Regions from separate parts of the Zobellia sp. B3R18 genome, predicted to be linked through region 1. Evidence: riboswitches for the same ligand, from Rfam matches in the RefSeq annotation. Region 1 holds a riboswitch; the other holds the start of a gene.

Region 1 (7,741 bases):
TCTTAAAATACGTATGATCAATATTCCATTTTGGAAAAAAATTGGTAAACAGCGAATGGGTCGAACCAAAAATGCTACGAGCAGAAAGCACATGGTCTCCACTATCCAAAAGTGCGGCCAAGGTAGAAAATACAGCCGCCATACCCGATGCAAAGGCAAAACCGTTTTCGGCACCTTCCATTTGGCACACCTTATCTATGAATTCAGATGAATTGGGATTGGAATAGCGCGAGTAAATGTTCCGCTCTTTCTCCTCCGCAAACGACGCACGCATATCTTCTGCATCTTCAAACACAAAACTAGAGGTCATGTACATAGGTACGGAGTGCTCTAAGTTTTTAGTACGTTCCAACTGCGTTCGGATGGCGTTTGTCTCAAATTTCTTTTCCATGTTCATATAAATTGATGAAAACTAACTTTCCCTTTTACTTTATTTATCCTTTTTCGGCTATACGGAGAATATCCCCGAAAACCCCTCTTGCCGTAACCGCTGCTCCGGCACCGGCTCCTTGAATGACCAATGGATTCTCCCCATAGGACTCCGTATATATTTCTATTATTGAATCGGAACCTTTTACCTGCCCCAAGGCACTTTCCTTAGGTACGGATACTAGTTTTACATCTAGAATTCCCTTTTCTTCCTGAAGGTTTCCGTGTAAATCGCCCACATACCGTAAAACATGACCCGCCTTTTGGTTCTTTTTGATTTCGTTGAATTTGGCATCTACCACATCTAGGTTATCCAGAAAATGGTTTACGTCTCCGTCCCTTAACTCTTCCGGAATTAAATTTTCAATATTGATATCCGAAAACTCATTGCTCAGATCCAATTCCCTAGCTAGAATCAATAATTTTCTACCAACGTCATTCCCTGAAAGGTCTTCACGCGGGTCCGGCTCCGTAAAACCACTTTTCATTGCCGCCTTTAATATGTTGGAAAACGGCTCTTCGCTCTCAGAAAAAGTGTTGAATATATAGCTTAACGAACCTGAGAACACCCCTTTTATACCCGTAATGTTTTCACCGGACAAGTGTAACAAACGAATGGTATCTATTAGAGGAAGACCAGCGCCCACATTGGTTTCGTACAAATATTGCTTCTGATGTTTATCCAATTCTTCACGCAGCAACTGGTAATAATCAAAACCAAGTGTATTCGCTATTTTATTGGAGGAAACAATATCAAATCCGTTTTCTACAAACTCAAAGTAATGGGCCACAAACTCACTATTTGCTGTGTTATCCACCACAATAAGGTTTTCCAAATGATTTTCCTTGGCGTAGGTGATAACATCCTCCACCTTGTAAGCAACACCCTTGTCTTCTATGGCAGCCTTCCAATTTTTTGGAATTCCTTTTTTATTTAAAAGTATCTTTCTTGAGTTGGCTACGGCAAAAACCTTTAGATCAATTCCTTTTCGTTTTTGAATGGTCTTTGTAGATTTTAGAATCTGGTCGATTAGCGTTCCACCAACATTTCCATGACCGAAAACTGCAAGATTTACTTTTCGGCTAATGCCAAAAATCTGTCCGTGCATTACGTTCAATGCCTTGTTCAAATCAGATTTTCTGAGTACCAGACTCACATTCTTACCAGATACGGTATTGTTGAAAAGCAAAGGCGCAATCTGATTTTTTATCAAAGCATTATAAGGTCTATGGAAGGTACTTAAATCCTGACCCACAATAGAGATCACGGAAACCTCGTCCAAGACCGTAATCATATTAATATCCTTGGACTCATAATCACTCTCAAACTCTCTATCCAGCGCTCTTTTAGCATCTAAAGCACGGTCAGCATTTACTACCAAACCTATACCTCGTTCAGATGAACCTTGAGAAATAATACTTACACTAATATTGCTTTTCCGAAGTGCACTAAAAATACGGGCATCCACCCCTACCTTTCCTAAAAGTCCTCTTCCCTCTACATTGATCATGGATACATTCTCAATAACGGATAGGGATTTTATACCTCCTTCTTTGGTTTTGGCACTAATCAACGTACCTTCATTATCATTATTGAACGTATTTAAAATACGAAGCGGAATGTTCTTTTCTATTAAAGGAATGATGGTCTTGGCATGTAAAATAGTAGCCCCAAAGTTGGCCAATTCATTAGCCTCGCCATAAGAAAGATGGGAAATACGCTTGGCATCCGAAACCAAATCAGGATTTGCGGTATAAATACCATCTACATGCGTAAAATTCTGAAGCTCCTCCGCATTTAAGAAATTGGCAAACAAGGCCGCGGAATAGTTACTACCGTTCCTTCCCAAAGTAGTGGTTTCCCCATTTTCATTGGACGCGATAAACCCTGTAATAATGGGCACGGCATCTGCATCTAGTTTTGCAAAACTGCGAATAACATTTTCCTTAGACAACGCCTCATTTACTGAAGCATCACCAAAATTAGAATCGGTTTTAATCAATTCCCTAGAGTCCAACATTACAGCATTCAACCCTTTTCCTATGAGCAATTTAGTTACCAATTTGGCAGAGATTAATTCTCCAAAAGCCAGTAATTGGTCTTTAATTTTCAAGCTATAATCACCCAAAAGTGAAACGCCCTCCAGCAATTTTGCCAAATCCTTGAACTCTGCCGAAAGGTTCACATTCTTGAAGGTATGCTTTTGGTATTTTTCAAAAGCCTCAAAATCTTTATAGTAATTTTCTCCCTTTGCCGCCTTTTCTAAAATGGCTTCCAATTGATCGGTTGCCTTTGCACGGGCAGAAAGAACTACGGCAATATTTTCGCCTTCATTTACTTTGTTGCAAACAATATCCAAAACACGCTCCAACCCTTCTCCGTTGGAAAGAGATTTTCCTCCAAACTTTAAAACCTTTGCGTTCTTTGACTTTCCGTTTCTACTGAAAACGGGTTCCAATAACCGCTCCATCTGATCAAACTCTATCAAAAAAGCATCATGACCGTGAAGCGAATGCACTTCGCCATAGGTTACATTTCCATTGGCCTGTGCCAAACGTTTAAAAGTTTCCTTGTTCTCTTTTGCGGTAAAGAACAGATCAGAATCTACCCCAATAATATGAATATTGGCATCACTATTTTGCAGGTCTATAAAATTCTGTTCGCCATTTCTCATGACGTCAATAGTCTTGAGCAATTGGTTCATTAATTTATAGGCCGAAAGCTGAAAACGTTCCTGTAATTTTTCACCATGGTGCATTAACCAACTCTCTACGTTAAAAACCTGAAGTTCCTCATTGGTACTTCTTTTAAAACGGTCCTTGAAAGATTCCGGCGTACGGTAACACAACATGGCATGCATGCGTGCATCGTGAACCGGTTGCTTACTATTCACCAAAAATTGCTCCTGAATCTGGCAATTACCTATCAACCAATCGGTAGACTTCCAGTCTGATGCCACAGGAATAAGATGATCCATAATCTTTGGGTTTATGGCTGCCATTTCCCAAGCAATACCACCCCCTAAAGACCCGCCCAAAAGAGCGAACAATTTCTTGATTTCAAGCTTTTGAAGGCCTAACAGGAAAATCCTTGCGATGTCTCCTGCCACGAAATCCTTATAATTATCAATCACAAATTTATCATATCCGTTACCGGGAATATTAAACGATAGGATTGTATATTTTTTGGTATCGATACACTTGCCCTCTCCAATAAGTGCGGACCACCAGCCCTCATCTCCCGTAACATTACTGTTACCGGTTAAGGCATGGTTTACCTGAACTATGGGCGCCGTGTGCAATTCTTGACCGAACAATTGATAAGACAGCTCAATATCTTGAGTTACCCCACTGATCGTGGTATAGTTTGCTAATTTCAAATGATGAAGCATACGATATATGTTAGACCTGACCTCTAATTAAACAGGTCAGGCCTTATTAATTTCTAACAGAAAATTTATATTGATTAAAGTGCTGCGAATGCGTTTTCCAAATCGGCCTTTAAGTCCTCAATATCTTCCAAACCAACGGACAAACGAATTAAATCCTGACCTACACCTGCGCCTACCAATTGCTCCTCATTTAACTGTTGGTGCGTGGTACTGGCCGGGTGAATGATCAATGATTTAGTATCGCCAATATTGGCCAACAATGAGAAAACTTTTGTAGCATCCGTAACTTTTTTAGCAGCCTCAAAACCACCTTTAATTCCAAATGTTACCAATCCGCTTTGACCTTTTGGCAAATATTCTTGAGCAAGATCGTAGTATTTGCTACTCTTAAGACCTGGATAGTTTACCCATGCCACTTCTTCTCTTCCTTCTAACCAAGTAGCCAATTCAAGTGCATTTACACTGTGTTGTTTTATACGTACATTCAAAGTTTCCAAACCTTGTATAATCTGGAAAGCATTAAACGGACTCAAAGCTCCACCAAAATCACGCAATCCTTCTAAAATCAATTTAAAAGTAAAGGCTGCGGCACCTAAAGCTTCGCTATACACTAAACCGTGATATCCAGCAGAAGGTTCTGTAAATTCCGGGAATTTCCCGTTGGTCCAATCAAAAGTTCCGGCATCAATAATAGCACCGCCCAAAGAAGTACCTTGACCGCCAATATATTTAGTAAGTGAGTGAATTACCAAGTTAGCACCGTGCTCAATAGGGTTTAAAAGTGCAGGTGAAGCCACCGTATTATCAACAATAAAAGGAACCTGAGCAGCTTTGGCCTGTTTTGAAATAGCTTTCAAATCAAGCACATCTAATTTAGGGTTACCCAGAGATTCTACAAAAATAGCCCTGGTGTTATCCTGAACTGCTTTACCAAAATTTTCCGGATCGGAAGCATCAACAAAAGTAGTGGTGATTCCCAACCTTGGCAAGGTAACATTCAACAAGTTAAAGGTACCGCCATACAAACTACTGGAAGCTACAATATGGTCTCCCGCTTTCAATAGCGTTAATAAACCCGTTGAAATAGCTGAAGTTCCCGAAGCGAAAACTACTGCTCCGACTCCGCCTTCAACAGCTGCTAAACGCTCTTGAAGAATTTGATTGGTAGGGTTGTTCAATCGTGTATAGATAAAACCAAGTTCTGCCAATGAAAATAAATTGGCGGCATGGTCCGTATCATTAAAAACATACGAGGATGTTTGATAAATAGGCACGGCACGTGTACCACCTGTTTGCGCGGGATCGTGTCCGGCATGTAATGCGTTGGTTGAGAATTTTTGATCACTCATAATCTTTGATTTTTAATTGTTATTTAAAATAATTAAAAGCCCGATACCTTGAACCGAAAATCCGATGCTAGGTAGAATATCAAAAAAGTTATAAGAAAGTAAAAGATTAGTATGAGTAATCTGATTTGTTATCTGTCTCATTTTTATAGAGATAGAATGTAGCACCTTCTCTGCACAGGTGGCAAAGGGTTGCTAAGGTTTCAAAGGGTCTATTCCCTCCACCTTTCTTGATAACTATTCAATACGTGTTTGAACTTTTGGAACTACAAATATATAGTTGGTGAATTTAAATTCACCAACATTTTTGAAAAATTTACAAATTAAACGCTTTTTTCACCTCACCTACCATATCCAACTTCTCCCAAGTGAACAATTCCACTTCTTTTTCGATACGACCGTTATACGGCGATTCAAAAACTTTCTTGATCATTCTTGGTTCTTTACCCATATGGCCATATGCCGCAGATTCCAAATAAATAGGATTTCGCAACTTTAGTCGCTCTTCAATAGCAAACGGACGCATATCAAAAAGGGCTTTGGTCTTTTGGGCAATTTCACCATCCGTAAGGTCTACATTAGACGTTCCGTAGGTATCTACATAAATAGAGGTAGGCTCAACCACGCCAATGGCGTAACTTACCTGTACCAACATCTCGTCCGCAACACCTGCCGCTACTAAATTCTTAGCAATGTGGCGCGCTGCATAGGCCGCACTTCTATCTACTTTACTCGGGTCTTTTCCACTAAAAGCCCCACCACCGTGAGCACCTTTACCTCCGTAAGTATCTACTATAATTTTTCTTCCGGTAAGTCCGGTATCCCCATGAGGACCACCGATTACAAATTTCCCGGTTGGATTGATGTGGTATTTTATTTTATCATCAAATAAATCCTGAATGGCTTTTGGCAATTGCTCTACCACTCTTGGGATTAAAATCTCTACAAGGTCTTCTTTGATTTTTGCCAACATTACCTCATCATCATTATGAAAAGCATCGTGTTGTGTAGATATAACAATAGTATCTATACGTTGCGGCACATTATCATCTGAATACTCAATAGTAACTTGCGATTTGGCATCGGGACGCAAATAATCTATGATTCTACCTTCCCTACGCAACTCCGCCAAATTCTGAAGAATTTTATGCGAAATATCCAAAGCCAACGGCATGTAGTTTTCTGTTTCCTTGGTAGCATAACCGAACATCATACCTTGATCACCAGCTCCTTGTTGCTCTTTCTCGCCACGATCCACACCTTGACTAATATCTTGCGATTGCTCATGAATTAACGAAATAACTCCACAAGAATCTCCACTAAACTGATATTCGCCCTTAGTATAACCAATAGCATTAATTACATCTCTAGCAATGGTCTGAACATCTAGATAAGTATCACTCTTAACCTCACCGGCCAAAACAACCTGGCCCGTAGTTACCAAGGTTTCACAAGCAACTTTACTTTCTGGGTCAAAAGCCAAAAAGTGGTCCAACAAGGCATCGCTTATTTGATCGGCAACTTTATCAGGGTGTCCTTCACTAACAGATTCGGAGGTAAACAAATATGGCATAACAAACTTTTATTTTTTCTAAAAAGGATTTGAAAGAATGCCGGAAGAAGTATGATGTGAAAATTTTCAACATCAACTGCTTTAGCATTTTTTTGTTCTACAATCCCGCTTGGCAAAAACCAATCTTAAATTGGCAATTCAAACAGGTTTAAAACAGAGGTTGCAATCAGTCAAATCCCTCCTCTTTAATTTAATTAGGACGCAAAAGTATAAAAAATGTTCAGATCAAAATATTAATATCGTGTTATTTATTATTTCCTTTTGTAAATACCATGCTCTTTGCACAGGTTTATCAACTATTACAAATCATATTTTAACGATAATAGCAGATAGCGTGGCTGCACATAGTAAACCTGCGTAGTAAAGAATAAATCATTGGTACTGTCACGGTTAAGCGTAGTGGTATTCAATAAATTGGTGCCTTTAATTCCATATTCCCATCGGCTGCCTTGCTTCTGATACGTTAGGGTAGATTCCAAGAAACTATATGTATTGTCAATTGTATTGTCCTTATCCGTGTAATTATAAAAATCATAATCCACATTAAAAATAAAGCTTTTAAGAAAAGAGGCATCAAAACGGGCATACGGTCTACTGGTATAAAATGTAGTTTCTAAATTTCCGTTTTCGTAATTGTTTATCGTATACCTGTATCCCAACTCTAAATTGGGTGCATTCTTAAAATTAGTACTAAGCGCACCCGTATAGTTCTGTGTGAACGAATTGGACATGCGTTGCTGACCGTCTATTAAATTATTGGTAGTAGACCAACCCACATTACCCCTTACGGAAGCTTTTACCTTTCCAAAAGTACGCTCATAATTTCCGCTAGCGGATAAAGATTCATCTTCAAAATTAGAGTTGATGGTACTACTTACCCTATTTATTCCAATGATATCCGCACTACTTTTTAATGCATCTATTCTTTTGGTATAGGCAACATTCGCAAAAATATTGGTAAGATTGAACATATTGAAACTAAAGAAGTTCAGTGAAAGATT
Region 2 (7,741 bases), on a different contig from region 1:
GTAAGTAGGGTTATACCATGTATACCGCTCATCCATATACTGGGCACCCAATCCAATTCCGATACCTTTTAAGGTTTCATTAGTGAAATCATAACGACCCCAAATATTCGCATTATGCTTAGGGGCACCACCAATAGGCTCACCAATGAATTCCTCTATGGCATCCTCAACAATTTCAGCATCGGCAAACCCATAAGATGCCGTAAGTTGAAAGTTTGAAGCTATATAACCGGACACATCCATTTCAAAACCTCTACTTCTTTGTTCACCTCTGGTGGTTAGGTTATCCAAATCATAGGTATCTCCAAGAAGGATGTTTTTTTGAGTAATATTGAAAATGGCAAGGTTGGCGAATATTTTTCCGTTTAAAAACTCTCCTTTTGCGCCAAATTCCGTCAAGCTACTTTCCAACGGATCAAATCTACTTGGGGAAGTGGCCCAAAAGAAACCTTCTGCCGTTGGTGATAAAGAAACTGTATTGGTGTGCGGTTGAAAGCCTTCTAGGTAAGTGGCATATGCACTAACGGTTTTTGTAATTTCATAGGTTAGACCAAATCTAGGTACAATCGCATCGTTTGTAAACTCTTGCTCATCTCCTTCACAATCAAAAATATCCGTGAAACGCTCATATCGTAAGTTTACCAAAGCTGAAAATTTTCCCACCTTAAACTGGTTTTGAATATAGAAACCGTTTGAAGTATTTAGGTTTGCAGGAATACTTAGTTCCGCAAGATTGTACGCATTGGTATTCCTAGCGCCGTTAAAAGGGTCTTCTAAGTTAAAATGAGGAACCGCAGGCACGGGTATGGTAACACCATCTACCACCGTTTGCTGAAAGTTATCCGGATTACTGGGGTCATAATTAGCCTGACCACCATCTACCGTTAAGTATCTTCTGGCACGAAGGAATCCGGCTCCAATTTTCCGCTCCCAACGTGTAGCATCATAACCCACCAAGGTTTTATTGGTAATCTTATCGGTTTTTATGTCGTAAGTGAAATAGGTGCTAAAGTTGTCCGTTTCCCAAAATTGCTGTCTTTCATCATATCGCATTCGCGCCAGCGTAGGAATTACATTCCCATCAATATCCACGGCTGCACCATCCACTCTGTGCTCGGCTAAATCTTCGTCCCAGGTTTGTTTCATGTACTGTGCATTGAAACCTAACCGATCGGTAAACCTTTTGCTAAAGTTCGCCATTAAAATGAGCTCTTTGTTTTTGTAGTGATCGCTTGAAGCACCCACGTTCATTGTAATTGGAGTACTATCTATATCATAGTTCCCATTTATAGCGCCAAAAATAGGTTGGCCTCTATCTAAGTTACCTTCGGCATTGCTATAAATCATCTCTACGTTAAGTGAGGTAGTCTCGTTGGGAATATAACTTAGAGAAGGTGTAAATAGAATAGCATTATTGTTCACAACATCCCTAAATGAATCCGCCTCTTGAATTGCGGCATTTAAGCGATATAACAGGGTTTTAGATTCGTTTAAGGGCCCCGTAAAATCGGCTGTAGCCCTTATGGTTCCAAAACTACCCGTAGTTAAGGAAACCTCATTACGTTTTTCTGCCAATGGTTTTTTGGTAACCATGTTTACGGTACCGCCGGGATCTGCACTCGAAAAAGTAACCGATGAGGGACCTTTTATCACTTCAACACGTTCTAAGTGTGAGGTAATAGGCTGAAGGAAGTAATATTGACGGGTACGCATTCCGTTTAATACTTGTCCGTCATCCGCTTGTGTAATACCACGAATATTATAGTGATTGTACAGACCTGTAACAGAAACATTACTTACCGTCTTAACGGCATCGGGTACCTGAAAGGCAAGACGATCTGCAATTAATTCTTTGGTTACCGAAGTAATGGCTTGTGGTAGCTCTTTGTTGGCAATGGCCACTTTTGTAGCCGAGAACGAATAATCACTATTATAATCCGTTCTTGCCCGACCAACCACTTCTACGGACTGTAGCTGTTCTACATTTTCCTGCAATACCAAGGTTCCTAAATCGTAATCTTTTAACTCATCAAAAGTCTTTTTAATGGCAATAGACTTCATCCCTATGTAACTCACCGTCAGTTGAAAGGTGCCGGTTTCCGAAATCTCAAAACTAAAATTTCCGTTCGCTTCGGTGGTGGTTCCCCTTTTGTTTGCCGTAGCCGTATTGGAAAATGAAACAGTGGCCCCATAAACGGGTAATCCGTTCGTATCGTTAACCTTACCATTCACTTTTATTTGACCGTACGTTGCGTTGCATAGTAGTAAGGCCAGTATTATTTTTATATAATGGTTCATCTTTTCTAAATTGTTTCTAGGTAAAGTTGGTTTAATTCATTTGCGTTAATTTCATTGGCCTTTAACTTTTGAGCCAAAACTCCTTCTTTCATAATACCAATGGTGGTGCCCAGTTCTACGGCATTAAAAATATCATGGGTGGCCATAAAAATGACCTTACCCATACTGGCAAGTTCCTTACAGATTTGAGTAAATTCCGCTGTGGCTTTAGGATCTAGGCCAGAAGTGGGCTCATCCATGAAAATAACTTCGGCATTTTTGGCCAGCGCCACGGCAATGCCTACTTTTTGCCGCATTCCCTTAGAGTAGGAGGAGAGCCTTTTATGTTGTGCATCCAACTGCAGGCCTGTTTTAGCTAGAAACGCTTCCAGCTCTGCCGTGGTGTATGTGAATCCTGCTAAACGGCTAAAGAAATCCAAGTTTTCTACGCCACTAAGGTTACCGTAAAGTTGTACCGTTTCGGGAATATATGCGGTAAGTTTATTGGTATCGTCCTTTCCTACTTCTTTATCGGCAATAAAGGCTTGGCCGCCATCTTTTGATATAAAGCCTAAAAAAATATTGATCGTAGTGGTTTTTCCTGCGCCGTTCTGACCCAAAAGACAAAATATTTCGCCTTTGGAAACTTCAAACGAAACGTCTTTTAAAGCTGCCTTACCTTGATAAGACTTGCTTATGTTCGTTGCTTTCAACATAATAGTATAACTAAATTAAGAGTATCGATAAATCGTGTAATCATCCTTATACACAGCAATTTGCGGCATTAGGATATAAGTGATAAAGAAGATGTCCTTACGAAAAAGACAGGTCCATATGTATATTCAACACTTAGCTTTCAGCATACCGTATTCGAGTGTGCGACAAATCAAAAGAAGTGTGGCAAAGAAAGAATGTGACGAATGAAAAAGGCGTACCAGTCCTATAAAAATTGACGGTACTACATACAAAATGGACTGTTAAACTTGTGGAGGAGGCCGCGTAAAGCGATTACTGCCTAAAAATTGGTTCTCAAAAACGAGCTGTGGCGCATTGTTGGAGAACTTTTGTTCAAAAAAATAGAATTCCGTTTGCGGTAGAACAGGAGATTCCGTTTTTAAAAGCGGTGTAAAATTAACCGCTGTGGTAATGTGACAAACCTCGCAATGTTGCGCGTCGGAATCGTCAATATGATGAGTAAGCGCATGCAGTCCTGCCACTTTGAATACCAAAAACAAAGCGACAAAAAACATAGAAACAAAATTCTTGCTGCTTTTCATCATAAGCGACAAAAGTAAATAATACTTTAAATTATTAATGAGAATTTGAACAAAAATTACTTCGGCATGAATTTAACTGAAGTTGGAGTATAAGGATATAAAACTTCGTGAGAACACTACAAGGCCCATTTTATCTTCAAAACAAGCTTAGCGGACATGTAATGGTTTAAAGTTTATGAATACGATGGTGTAAATGAACAACAAGAGTAAATACCAGGTATTGGAAACCAAATCTATATAGTCGATTTTTCCGTTTGAAAAGCTTAAAATCATTAAAACCTGAGCTCCATAGGGCAGTAGACCTTGAAAAATACAGGCAAAAATATCTAAGATGGAAGCAGTTTTCTTGTTATTCAATCCGTATTCATCATTAATGGTTTTGGCAATGGGGCCGGCAATGATGATAGAAACCGTGTTATTGGCAATCGCCATATTAATAGTACTCACTAATGAGGCAATACCTAGCTGTGCCGTTTTTTTGTTCTTGATAAGCTTCTTTATGTTGACCAGTATAAACTCTATGCCTCCGTTTCGTTCTACTAAAGCGGCCAATCCTCCTGTTAATAGAGACAACAAGAAAATCTCTGTCATGTTCGTAAATCCAGAATAGGCAATTTTAGTAGATTCTATAAGGGTAAAATCACCATAAACAATCCCCAAAAGTCCAGCGAATACTGAACCTAATAGTAAGGTAACAAAAACGTTCACTCCTACAATAGATAGAACAATGACCAAAAGATAGGGCATAATTTTGATGACAGAATAACTATAAACTACAGTCTCCGTTTCGGCGGACTTTAATCCCAAACCCTGAAAGATTAAAATAGCTATAGTGAATAGGGCAGCGGGTACGGCAATTTTAATGTTCTGCTTGAATTTATCACTCATTTTACAACCTAAGGATTGTGTAGCTGCAATGGTAGTATCCGAGATTACCGATAAATTATCGCCAAACATGCTACCTCCTAACAATGCGCCACATAAAATGGCCAAATCCGCGCCGCTCTTATCGGCAAATCCCACTACAATAGGAGCCAAAGCAACAATGGCACCCACCGAAGTTCCGGTAGAAACCGATAAGAACCCTGCAATAATAAAAATGCCAACGTAGATGTATTGAATGGCTATAAAATCCAATCCCATATTAACAATGGCATCAACACTACCAGTTTCGTTGGTAATTGCAGCGAATGCACCTGCTAACAAGTAGATCAAACACATGGTTAGTATTTTATCATCTCCGCAGCCTTTTAAGACCGTTTTTATTTTAGAATCTATAGATTGCCCAAACATTAGGAAGGCAGCAATTATCCCTACAATTACTGCAATGGGAGCAGGTAACGCGTAGAAATCGTTTTGATATATACCCACACCCAAAAAAGTAAATACAAAAATGAATAGGGGTACGAGAGCGGAAAATTTTGGAGTTCTATCTTTGATGTTTGCCATTTCTTTCTTTATGCTAAAAAAGGAAGTAGAAGCAAATAGATAGACATATGGGTTAACATTTGTTCCAACTAATTGGCTTATCTCTTTAGCACCTTGCTCGTTATTGCAGGTTGCTATCTCCTCTTTTTGAGATTCTTGATAATTATTTTAAGGCGGCAAAAATAAGGTATAAGAACTACCTGTAACTCATAAAAAGAGTTAATTTATATCACACTTTTTTTGGTTCAATTAGAAGAAATCCTAAACTTTTGAGTTAATAAGTAGTATAAATCCTATGTAAACAGTACGTCAAGTAACATAATACATATTTTTTAACTTAGTTTGTAACTGCTAACCAAGGGATAAAAAAGTCTATTTATCTTATTATATTGAAGAGTGGAATGAAAAAACAAGACTTACATGCTGAAAATCAACTTTCAACAACCAATGAAGGTGATAACCATACAACTATTAGTCAGCTAGAAAAAGACAAAATCATTGAAAGACAACTGCGTTTTCAGGATTTGTTAATCAGTATCTCTACAAAACATATTAATTCCGATTTATCGGATATTGATAAACTTATCAGAGCATCCCTAAAGCAAATTGGCGAATTCGTAGAATCGGACAGAAGCTATATCTTTTCTTATGATTTTGTGAATAACACCACTTCAAACACTTATGAATGGTGTTCTGAAGGTATAGAACCGGAAATAGAGAACTTGCAGAATGTACCTGTAGACTTTATTCCGCAATGGATAGAAGCACATAAAAAGGGAGAGCCGTTCTTTGTGGAAGATGTGAGCAAATTACCAGAAGACGGAGAACATGGTTTACGAGCCGTTTTAGAACCACAGGGCATTAAGAGTCTAATTACTATTCCAAAAATCAAGAATAATGAGTTGATCGGTTTTATCGGTTTTGATTCTGTCAAAAAAATCAATAAGTATGATGATAATGAAAAGGACATCCTTTTTGTTTATGCCAATATGCTGGTTAATGTCATACAGCGTAAAGAGAGTGAAGAACGGATAAAGGAGCAAGAGAAGAAGAAGGAAGAACTATTAAAGAATCTATCGCTTCAAAATGAAGAATTAAGTGAATATGCCCATGTGGTATCTCATGATTTAAAAGCCCCTCTCATTAATATTCACACTTTGGTGAGTTGGTTTATAGATGACAATAAGGAAGCTTTGGGAGAGGATACCATACAACCTTTACATCAGGCCTTGTTCAATGTAGAAAAGATGAATTTCTTAATAAAGGGAATTCTGGATTATTCCACTATAGATAAAATAGAATCAGAAGACAAACAGGTTGATTTTAATATCCTCATTAAAGAAGTCTTGGAAACTATTTTAGTGCCCGGCCATATAAAGGTTACGGTTCAAGAGAACATGCCAAGTTTGTACGGGAATACCTGGAGATTTAAGCAGGTTTTTCAAAACCTGATTCAGAATGCAATAAACTATGGCGATAAGGAACAGGGCACCGTAGATGTGGGCTATATTGATAAAAGTGACCATTATGAGTTTTTTGTAAAAGATAATGGTATTGGGATCAAATCCGATTATTTTGAAAGAATATTTAAAATCTTCACCAAATTAGAAAGCACTGGTTCCTCATCTGGAATAGGTCTGTCCATCGTTAAAAGAATCATTAAATATTATAACGGTTCCATTTGGTTAGAAAGTGAAGAGGGCGTAGGCACCACCTTTTACTTTACACTTTTGAAGACCACGTAGGTGTTGGTTCCTATGAATAATATATTTAAATCTCTATTGCCGTTTTATTGGCTACAGCTACCGTATGAAATATCGTTTACTGTAGGATTATAAGCATTCTGTTCAATGAATACATCCGTATAACTGCCATTGATCATAAAATTGGTCAATGCGCAAAAATCGGTTAAGTTATAATTGCCTCCATAGACCATATTAAAATCTTCATCAAACGATGCCCCAATAGTAATCATGCCACCAACAGAGCTAAGATTTTCAAAGCCGTTCAATGAGGTAATCTTATTCTCATGTAGCGATAAATCAGAACCTACTGTAGTAAGGTTTTCTAAATCCATTATAGTGGCAAGTTTATAATTTTGATACACCTCTAATTTATATTGTACAGATGCAATGTTGTTTAGTCCTTTTAGAGAAATAAGTTCGCTGTTTCTTGAAATTTGTAAATGACCGTTAACCGCAGTAACGTTTTCCAAGCCTTCAAGTGTAACTAGTTTTGCATTGTGTCTAATAACCAAATCACCTTTTAACGCTGTAACATTATTTAACCCTGCAAATGAAGTAAGTTCGGAATTGGTCGTAATTTGTAATCCTACGGTATTATATTCGCTTCCATAAAGCGCAATACCTTGTCCAATTGAATTTAAACTATTCAGTCCTTGCAGAGAAGTTAGTCCCATGTTCTGGGTAATAATAAGCGCAAGATTAATAGATGTAATATTCCCCAAGCCAACTAATGAGTTAAGGCTTTGGTTATTAGCAATTCTTAATTCCCCATTTATCCTAGTTAAATTATCCAGACCCGACAAAGAAGTAAGCTCAGAATTATTACTGATGTTTATATATCTACCCTCTATAGCCGTAAGATTATTTAAGCCCGTAATATTGGTTAAATTGCTATTATTGCTAATAGTCAAACGATTGCCAATAGATGTAAGATTTTGTAAACCTTGCAAATTGGTTACCGCTGTTTTAGAAATGGTCAATGAGCCCCCAATTGTAGTTAAGTAATCCAGGTTT

Evidence for each region. A riboswitch is a leader RNA that binds a small molecule or an ion and turns the genes downstream of it on or off. The one in region 1 is predicted to bind S-adenosylmethionine.
Region 2: linked by a shared signal. The riboswitch ahead of KO513_RS02000 (Na+/H+ antiporter NhaC family protein) and the one ahead of KO513_RS00645 (O-acetylhomoserine aminocarboxypropyltransferase/cysteine synthase family protein) in region 1 are both predicted to bind S-adenosylmethionine.

What each region holds. Positions count from the first base shown of each region.
Region 1 is NZ_JAHKQG010000002.1:140,367-148,107, forward strand. Features, by position in the region: gene KO513_RS00635 (trans-sulfuration enzyme family protein) at 1-397, opposite strand, end outside; gene thrA (bifunctional aspartate kinase/homoserine dehydrogenase I) at 435-3,821, opposite strand; gene KO513_RS00645 (O-acetylhomoserine aminocarboxypropyltransferase/cysteine synthase family protein) at 3,896-5,170, opposite strand; SAM riboswitch class I at 5,296-5,407, opposite strand; gene metK (methionine adenosyltransferase) at 5,484-6,740, opposite strand; gene KO513_RS00655 (carboxypeptidase-like regulatory domain-containing protein) at 7,040-7,741, opposite strand, start outside.
Region 2 is NZ_JAHKQG010000003.1:216,362-224,102, forward strand. Features, by position in the region: gene KO513_RS01985 (TonB-dependent siderophore receptor) at 1-2,298, opposite strand, end outside; gene KO513_RS01990 (ABC transporter ATP-binding protein) at 2,304-2,993, opposite strand; gene KO513_RS01995 (hypothetical protein) at 3,255-3,557, opposite strand; gene KO513_RS02000 (Na+/H+ antiporter NhaC family protein) at 3,702-5,003, opposite strand; SAM-I-IV-variant riboswitch at 5,052-5,150, opposite strand; gene KO513_RS02005 (GAF domain-containing sensor histidine kinase) at 5,384-6,727, shown strand; gene KO513_RS02010 (hypothetical protein) at 6,772-7,741, opposite strand, start outside.